DNA from 3 places in the Aminipila sp. genome. Region 1 is predicted to be linked to each of the others. Evidence: predicted binding sites of a transcription regulator. Region 1 holds the regulator's gene; each other region holds the start of a gene.
The links. The regulator LexA, encoded in region 1, represses DNA repair genes until DNA is damaged. The targets are predictions, from matches to a motif close to AGAACANNTGTTCT.
Positions count from the first base shown of each region.

Region 2: the regulator LexA is predicted to act here: its motif matches at 1,420-1,433, upstream of RTW14_RS11765 (putative DNA modification/repair radical SAM protein).
Region 3: the regulator LexA is predicted to act here: its motif matches at 1,761-1,774, upstream of RTW14_RS06665 (DNA polymerase Y family protein).

Region 1 is NZ_DAMBYD010000004.1:41,500-44,767, reverse strand. Features, by position in the region: gene rplT (50S ribosomal protein L20) at 1-126, opposite strand, end outside; gene rpmI (50S ribosomal protein L35) at 145-345, opposite strand; gene infC (translation initiation factor IF-3) at 391-888, opposite strand; ribosomal protein L20 leader region at 1,055-1,180, opposite strand; gene lexA (transcriptional repressor LexA) at 1,234-1,902, opposite strand; gene RTW14_RS06135 (aminotransferase class III-fold pyridoxal phosphate-dependent enzyme) at 2,091-3,268, opposite strand, start outside.
Region 2 is NZ_DAMBYD010000008.1:11,720-14,987, forward strand. Features, by position in the region: gene RTW14_RS11765 (putative DNA modification/repair radical SAM protein) at 1-1,376, opposite strand, end outside; gene RTW14_RS11770 (patatin-like phospholipase family protein) at 1,537-2,508, shown strand; gene pyk (pyruvate kinase) at 2,589-3,268, shown strand, end outside.
Region 3 is NZ_DAMBYD010000004.1:147,167-150,434, forward strand. Features, by position in the region: gene RTW14_RS06660 (stalk domain-containing protein) at 1-1,677, shown strand, start outside; gene RTW14_RS06665 (DNA polymerase Y family protein) at 1,820-3,073, shown strand; gene RTW14_RS06670 (hypothetical protein) at 3,070-3,268, shown strand, end outside.

The DNA.
Region 1 (3,268 bases):
TGCACGCATAACTGCTGGATTAGCAGCTCTGAATACCTTGCTCTTCTGTCCGTAGAAACCCTTTGCTAATTTTAATATTTTCTTATGTCTTTTATGAGCGTTAACGCCCTTTTTTACTCTTGCCATTATTCAAACCTCCTAATATTATTTATCTAATACAGCTTTAATTCTCTTGTGATCTGCGCTACGAAGAAGAGTTGACTTTCTTAGTCCTCTCTTTCTCTTTGCACACTTCTTAGTAAGAATATGGCTCTTAAATGCCTTGTTTCTCTTTACTTTTCCTGTACCTGTTAATTTAAATCTCTTGCTTGCGCCTCTATGAGACTTCATCTTATTTTTAGCCATGGTAATATTTCCTCCTACGTAAAAATTATTCCTGTTATCTACTATCTACTTATCCATTTTAGGTGCAACAATCATAATCAAACTTCTACCTTCAAATTCAGGCTTCTTTTCAATTGTACCTACAGGGGCTACTAATTCTGCGAACTGGTTCATAACAGCGAGACCCTTACTTGCATAATCTTTTTCTCTGCCTTTGAATCTTAAGCTAACCTTTAGTCTATCTCCATCCTTTAAGAACTTTGTAGCAGTATTAGCTTTAACTTGAATATCATGCGCCTCAATAAACGTACTTAAACGAATTTCCTTCACTGAAGTGATTTTTTGTTTTTTCTTTGCTTCTTTTTCTCTTTTTTGAAGTTCATAACGATACTTACCGTAATCAAGAATCTTGCAAACTGGCGGCTTAGCATTTGGTGAAATACTAACTAAGTCAAGCTTTTTTTCATTAGCTAATGCTAATGCATCTTCTAGACTCATAATTCCAAGCTGCGCTCCATCATTGTCAATAACTCTTAATTCCTTGTCACGAATTTCTTCGTTGATTAGATTTTCCTTGCTAATGTTCTTGCACCTCCTGCAAATAAGAAAAGTGTAAATGATGAAATCATAGATTTCTATTTACACACGCTGATTGTTTGTATTTTGAATTTCAATCAACATGCAATGTGCTTTTCTTGATACTATGAAAACATCAAATTGATATTTCCTTCATAATAAAATAGAGCGGATATTATACCCGCTCCACAAAACACATAAGTGTTACATTTGTTTTATTAACCCTATCAGCTTAACTGTAACCAATAAGGTGAGAAGCGGATAACTTCTTCTTTATCACTCAAATACTATACCATTTATACTTAATCTTGTCAAGTAACGAATTGAAATATATTAAAAATATCGAAATACGCCTTTAACCTTGCCCAGTATTTTTACTTCCTTAACAATAATAGGACTCATACTAGAATTTTCTGGCTGTAATCTAATATGATCTGCTTCCTTGTAAAAAGTTTTTACAGTAGCCTCACTTTCAAATCCATCTATCATGGCTACTACAATTTCCCCATTTTTAGCCGTATTTTGTTGCTCTACCAAGATATAATCACCATCAAATATACCAGCTTCTATCATACTGTCACCTTTTACCGTAAGCATAAAATTGGTTCCTCTGCCTGCAAATCTTGCTGGAATAGGAAAAGATTCCTCTATGTTCTGGTCTGCTAATATAGGTGTGCCTGCCGCTATTCTTCCCACTACTGGAATATCTATTACATCTATCCTTTCTGTATTATTATAAGAATTTGTTCTTAATTCCTGATTTCCAAGCTCCACTCTTGCATGAGAGTCCGGATCCACAATCATTAATGCACGAGGCTTTGATGGATCCTTTTTTAAAAAACCTTTCAATTCTAAGTTTTCAATATCCTTATGAACTGTAGACGTAGATTTTATATTTAAGGCGGAACAAATTTCTCTTACTGTAGGAGGATATCCCTTTTGACTAATTTCTCTTTTCATATACTGAAGTATTCGCTGTTCTCTTTCTTTTAGTTGTTCCATATTCCCGCCTCCATTAAATTATTAAATTAAAGCTTATAAGTAAAATACGATAATAAACTTTACACTAATATTAATAAAGTATAACACACCTACAGCTTTTTGTAAACATGTGTTCAGAAATTATGTTCTAAAAAAGCGACCTTGCCCATAGATCGCTTTTTTGTATACTGCTTTTTACTACTATTATTCTATTTAACCATATTGTCTACTGAATCAAGAACTTTATCCAGTATATTCATGGCAGTTCTTAACTCTGTCTCAGTAATGATTAGAGGAGGTGCAACTATTATCATATTTTCATGAGAATAAGTTGAGAACCCTTCTACCCTAAGCATGCCGATAATTTTATTCATAAGACCTTCTGGGTCAGAATTAAATTGAACGATTGGCTCTTTTGTTTCTTTATCTTTAACCAGTTCAAATGCAGAGAATAAACCGATCTGTCTAAACTCGCCAACACAAGCATGCTTTGATTGTATGTCACTTAATGTTTCATGTAGTATCTTTCCCTGTGCTGCAACATTTGCTTCAATGTTCAATCTCTTATATTCTTTTAATGTAGCCACTGCAGCCGCACATCCCATTGGATGAGCACTATAAGTTAAACCGCAAAGCATTTTATTGTTATCAAAATACTCAGCAACTTTCTTAGAAACAATAACCCCTCCAAGCGGTATATATCCGCAAGTAATACCTTTTGCAAAAGTTACGAGATCTGGCTCAATATTAAACTGCTGCCATGCAAAGCAAGAACCAGTTCTATACCAGCCTGCCATTACCTCATCACAAACCATCAGAATATTGTATCTGTCGCAAAGCTTCCTAATTCCTTCTAAATAGCCTTTTGGCGGAACTAAAACCCCATTAGAACCAACCACCGTTTCAGTAAAGATAGCTGCAATCTGATGCGGTCCTTCATACTTGATTTGATTTTCCAACAGTTCCAGGTAAAATTCTGTTATCTCCTCTTCATTTTCAAACTTACAAGCCTTAGGTGCTCTATAAGCATATGGTCCATCATATTTAATAAATCCTGGCACACCTGGTTCATTTACAAATTTTCTAGGCTCACCTGTCAGCATTCCTGCACCTGCAGATGATCCATGATAACATCTGTACATAGAAAATATTTTCCACTTGCCGGTGTACTGCTTAGCAAATTTTATAGCATTTTCATTGGATTCAGCCCCTGCATTTGTGAAAAATACTTTAGCACCCTCTAAACCTGAAGCCTCAACTACGGCTTTTGCTGCCTCTGATCTAACATCTAAAGCATACCCCGGTCCAATAAAAGGTATTTTTTCAGCCTGTTCCTTTATAGCTGCAACTATGGCTTTATTTCCATGGCCTAAATTCGAATTAACCA
Region 2 (3,268 bases), on a different contig from region 1:
TTTATCCCATCAGCCTCTAAGACTTTCCCTTTTATATATTCTGGAATTAAATCTTTTGCGCCATAATATTTGCCGGAGCAGGTTAAAAAGAATCTGGCCCGTTTTAAAACTACGCCCATTTTTTTCAAATCATCATACTTTACAGCTGACACTTTTCTTTGCCGAATTATACGCAGAGCAGAAGTAGTGCCTACGCCTGGTATTCGCAGGAGTTCCTCCATAGAAGCTTTATTTACTTCGATAGGGAAAAGATTTATATTTCTTAAAGCCCAAGTTATCTTAGGATCTAAATCCAAATCAAGATTTGGCTCTGCATCTGTAAACATTTCATCAGCAGTAAAACCATAAAACCGTAAAAGCCAGTCTGCCTGATAAAGACGGTGTTCCCGTGCCAGGGGCGGAGCTGTAAAAACTGAGGGAAGGAGCGGTGAATCACTTATGGGAACATACGCACTAAAATATACCCGTTTCATTTTAAAAGAGCGATACAAACCTTCAGAAGTTTTAACAATCTGCTTGTCCGTTTCCGTTCCTGCACCAATAATCATTTGTGTGGTTTGTCCCGCAGGGGCAAACTTTTCTTTGTATTTGTAACGTGGTTCTTTAATTAGTGCACCACCACTGGCATTTGTCATCTGCCATAAGCTTCCATCTGCAATACCTGTATTAGTCCCTTCAGTCTGCAAAAAATCTTTGCCTTCAGGCTGTAGATAGTTTACAGGATTGTTCAAATTCTGTCCCTTAAACATTGTTCCAGGACCCCTTAGGGATTTCTGCTCAATTAAGGTATTTGTTATTTGTTTCATAGGTGTAAAAATCGCTTTTGCTTTCTTTTGCGGAGCAAGTCGTTGCAAACTATCTTCCGTGGGAAGCTCAATATTTACACTTAGCCGGTCAGCAACCATGCCTATGGCATGGGTTAGTTCCTGTGATACACCAGGAATAATTTTTGCGTGGATATAGCCCGCAAAGCCATGTTCATATCTTAGTATGGAGAGACACCGCAATATTCTTTCTGCAGTATAATCAGGAGATACTTCTACTGCAGAGCTTAAAAATAATCCTTCTATATAGTTACGTCTATAAAATTCCATCGTTAATTCTGCAAGTTCTTCGGGCTCAAAACTAGCTCTTTCTACATCCACACTTCGACGGTTTACGCAATACTGACAATCGTAAACGCATTTATTTGTGAAAAGAACTTTAAGTAAAGATATACATCTGCCATCGGCGGACCAGGAATGACAGATTCCTGCACATGAAGCATTTCCCATACGCCCAACATTTTTTCGTTCAACACCGCTTGTAGAACAGGAAACGTCATACTTTGCACTGTCAGCTAAAACTTTAAGTTTACCCATCAAGGAACTATCCATAGGCTTCCTCCTGATTTTTTTAAAATAGTAGTTCTTAAATTGAAGAACCTTTGTTCTATTATACCACAAGAAGAACTTTTGTTCAATTCATAAATTCTGGCAAATTTGCAAAAGATATAAGATGATTATTCGTAAGTGAGTGTTGAATATGGAGGGAGTAATGAGAAAGGGCAAAACCGCATTAGTTTTAGGTGGAGGAGGCTCCAGAGGCGCCTATGAAATAGGAGTCTGGCAGGCATTAAATGAACTGGGGGTAGAAATAAATATTGTTACCGGTACATCTATAGGTGCAGTCAATGGTGCACTGGTAGCACAGAATGATTTTGAAACAGCTAAAAAAAACTGGAAGGAACTTGAAGAAGGTACCATAACTGAGCTGACAGAAAAAAATCAATTACGTAACATTTTAGAGAAAAACCTCAGTGAAGAAGCAATTCGTTCCAGTTTAACTGAATACGGCATAGTTACTGTGGAGTTTCCAAGCTTTAAATCCCACTGTATGTTTATAGAAGAAATCCCAAAGGGTGAACTAATTGATTATATTTTAGCAAGTTCAGCATGTTTTCCGATGATAAATCCTTATGAAATTAATGATAAAAAATTTATAGACGGGGCTTATTTTGATAATATACCTGTTGAAATGGCATTAAAAAAGGGAGCCAAAAACGTTATAGTGGTAGACCTGGATTCAATAGGAATAGAAAGAAAAGACGCCTATACAGAAGCCCAATTCCTGAAGGTTATTTCCTGTAGATGGTCTTTGGGTAGCTGCGCTGCATTTGACCCAAAGAATACAAAAAGATTAATTCGATTAGGATATTTGGATACAATGAAAGGGTTCAATGTTTTTTCAGGCCAAAAGTATACGTTTATTAAAGGAGAATTTACAAAGCGGGGGCTTGCAGAAGCAGATGCGGCAGCAGCAATTTTTGAACTGGATCCAACCGTGATTTATAGCAAAGAAATACTTGATAAAAAGTTAATGGAGGCTTTCAAAGAAGAGAAAAGGAAAACTTGGCTGGAAGGGCTTAAATCAAAATTAAAGAAAGTAGTTACAAATAAACCGGCGACATTACTGGAAGAAGAAATTTTAGCCAAAAGGTATATAGAAAAGAATGGGTTAATGTGGTAAACTACGTGTATACTAGTAATGTAAAATGGAAAGATATATTTAAGGACTATAAAAGTAGATAAAAGGAATGGTGACAATCTATGAGAAAAACAAAAATAATTTGCACGCTTGGACCTTCAACAATGGAAGACGATATTTTAAGACAACTTATGCTTGAGGGTATGAACGCAGCAAGGTTAAACTTCTCACACGGGGATCACGAACAGCATGCTAAAACGTTGAACAGAATAAGAAAAATGAGGGACGAATTAGGGCTTCCTGTGGCTACAATTTTAGATACAAAGGGACCGGAGATTCGTGTTCGTAAATTTGAAAATGACAAGATTGTTTTAGAGCAAGGACAGAAATTCACTCTGACCACTAGAGAGATTACAGGAAATCAGGATATAGCAAGCATTACATATCTTGATTTGCCAAAGGATATTCATGCAGGTATGAAGATTCTCATAGATGATGGGCTTATTGAACTTAACGTACTTGAAACTGGAGAAACAGATATAGTATGTGAGGTTGAGAATGGAGGAACGGTATCCAATAATAAAGGCGTAAATGTGCCAAATTCTAACCTTTCAATGCCTTTCATAAGCTCCAAAGATTATGAGGACATATTATTTGGAATCGAGCAAAATGTTGATTTTATTGCAGCTTCTTTTGTCAGAACACCAGAGGATGTTCTGGCTATTAAGGAAATTTTAAAGAAGAGGGACTGTAGTACCATCAAACTTATTGCAAAAATAGAAAACATGCAGGGCGTAGAAAA
Region 3 (3,268 bases), 110 kb from region 1:
TTACCTTCAGGAATTTCATTAACATCTTCGGATGGAGAGAGGTGGACGGTATCAACACAGAAGCTTGAGCAATGCCTAAAGGGAGTTACATACGGATACAATCAATTTGTTGCAGTTGGATGGGAAGGCGATGTATATACTTCAAAGAACGGCAAATCGTGGGACAAGAAAGAGACGAACAGCGAACAGTATTTGGAAGATATTGAGTTCAACGGGAAACAATTTGCAGCGGTGGGAGACCAAGGGAATATCTTGATTTCAAATGATGGGGTGAGCTGGATACGTAGTAATCCCAATGTAACAAGCTATCTGACGGCTGTTTACTGGGACGGAAATCAATTTATTGTGCTAGGTGATGAAGGTACCATATTAAAGTCTAAAGATGCTATAAACTGGAGTGGTGCTGACTCAGGTGTAAACGAAGAACTGGATGGCGTAGCCTTCGGACAAAACCAATTTATTGCCGTCGGGCGAGGTGAAACCATTGTATCTTCTCAGGATGGTAATCAGTGGATCGACAGAACTCAGGAAGGAACATATACAGGATTTTTAGATATTGTATGGAATGGTAAACAATTCGTAATTGTTGGCTCAGACGGGCTGATAATGACATCAAAAGATGGAGTATCTTGGGTTGAGAGAGATTCAGGCGTAAGTGATGCACTGACCTGTGTTGTTTGGGATGGGAAAAGGTTTATCGCGGTAGGGGACCATATAGTCCTTTCTTCCAATGACGGCATCACGTGGAAGCAAATCGCTATAATTGACGTACATTTCACGCAAGAACTCATATGGGCCAATAATATGTTTGTACTTGTTGGTTGGGACGGAGCAATATTAACATCACAGGATGGAGCCAAATGGGATAAGCAGGATTCAAAAACTGAAGATTCAATCAATGATATTGCATGGAATGGTAAAAAATTTGTTGCTGTCGGCATGTTTGGAACTATTTTAAACTCAAAAGACGGTATCAACTGGTCTTCTCAAACATGGAAAACAAGGTGTGACTTAAATGGTGTTGTATGGAATGGACAGCAATTTGTCATCGTTGGTTATGAGAAAACCGTCCTGAGATCAACTGATGGAGTGAATTGGGACGGAGAATTAAATTATCTGGATTATAACCTTTCTGATATCGTATGGAATGGTTATGAATATAAAGTAGTACATGATTGTGGGGATATTTTGACTTCAACAGATGCGAAGAATTGGGGCACGATCAAGACAGGTCTTTACTTGGATCGCATTTCATGGAATGGATACCGATATATAGCAACGGACTCCTCTGGCGCAATTATTACTTTGGTACCCAAACATATTGTCAAGGTAATTGTAAATGATTCCCCTCTTGTTTTTGACGTAGCACCTGTTCTAAAAGAAGGACGAACAATGGTCCCACTTAGGACGATTTTTGAAACGCTGGGGGCTGAAGTAACCTGGGACGGGAATACGCGTACAGTCATTGCAAAGAAAGGAAATACAGAAATCAGTCTTAAACTGGATAGCAAACAAGCGACCGTTAACGGGGAAAATATTGCCTTAGATGCTCCGGCGTGTTCCATAAACGGAAGAACAATGGTACCAGTACGATTTGTAAGTGAGAGCCTAGGGTGTGAAGTTAATTGGGATAAAAACTCAAAGACGGTTAATATAACCTCAGCGCTAAATAAATAAGGTAAAATAATCTGAGGAAGCATTCATGTGCTAGAAATAAAGGAAAATTCAAGTGAATTTCCCTTTATTTTTTTATTGCATCGAGAACATTAGTTCTATATAATGACGAAGAACAAACGTTTATAAGGATGGAGGCAATAATATGGTCATTATGCACATCGATGCCAATTCAGCTTACTTAAGCTGGACCGCTGTAGATCTTCTTGAAAAGGGGTATCAAATTGATATTAGAACAGTACCTGCAGTTATAGCTGGAAATCCTGAAAATCGTCATGGAATTATATTAACTAAATCCATCCCTGCAAAGAAATATGAAATTAAAACAGGGGAAAGCTTGTTTGAGGCAAGGCAGAAATGTCGGGAACTTCTGATCTATCCTCCAGATTATGATTTGTATCTTTTATGCAGCAATGCAATGTTTGATATATTATCTGAATATAGCCCTGTAATTCAGCGTTACAGCATTGATGAGTGCTTCATGGATTTTACCTGCAGTGAAAAATATTTTGGAGATCCTGTAGAGACTGCGCATAAGATAAAAAATCGAATAAAACAGGAATTGGGGTTTACCGTGAATATAGGAGTGTCCTGCAACAAACTCCTGGCGAAGATGGCCTCAGAGCTGCAAAAACCCAATAAGGTCCATACCTTATTTCCAGATGAAATCAAAGATAAAATGTGGCCGCTGCCTGTAGACGAGCTTTTTATGGTAGGAAGGGCCACAGCAAAAAAATTACGAAAGATTAATATAAATACGATTGGAGACTTGGCAAAAGCAGATGTTCTCCACATGAAGGCACTTTTGAAATCTCATGGAGAACTGGTATGGAATTATGCAAATGGAATTGATTACTCTCCAGTGATACAAAACGCCGAAATCATACAGAAAGGCGTAGGTAACAGCACAACGATTGCCTATGATGTAAATACCAAGGAAGAAGTTTATATGGTCATTTTATCGTTATGTGAAAGAACCGCCATGAGACTAAGAAGGCTGGGCATGAAAGCATCACTTGTTAGTATTTCGCTTAAAACAAATACATTTGTCAGATACAGCCATCAGGTTCAGCTGCAAAATTTTATGGATTCAGCAACCGATATATATGGTTATTCGTGCTTATTATTTAATGAATGCTGGAAAGGTGAGGCTATAAGACAGATAGGAGTATCTGTATCGAACTTTGGAAAAAATCATAATCAGCAGCTTTCTTTTCTAGATCATAAAGTAGATGATTATGAAAGAAATAGCACCCTGGAATATACCATAGACGATATCCGTAAAAGGTTTGGGGAGAGGGCTGTTGTACGGGCAACGTTTGTAAATAACGATGTAGAACCCTTGCAGGGTGGCGTAAATGACGGAAATTATCTAATGATGGGAGGCTATCAATTGTGAAGATACTGGCAGAGCCTATAGATACCCTGGTCCTATTTAAAGGGAATGAAAAGCCGATGCCTTACCGATTTAAGTATGTAGACCAGAGAGGCATCAAGCAGGAAGTTAAAATAGATAAGATTTTATATACCGAGGAAAGCAGAATGGCAGGAGTGAGGTCATTTATTTATAGCTGCCAAAGTATAATCGGAGATC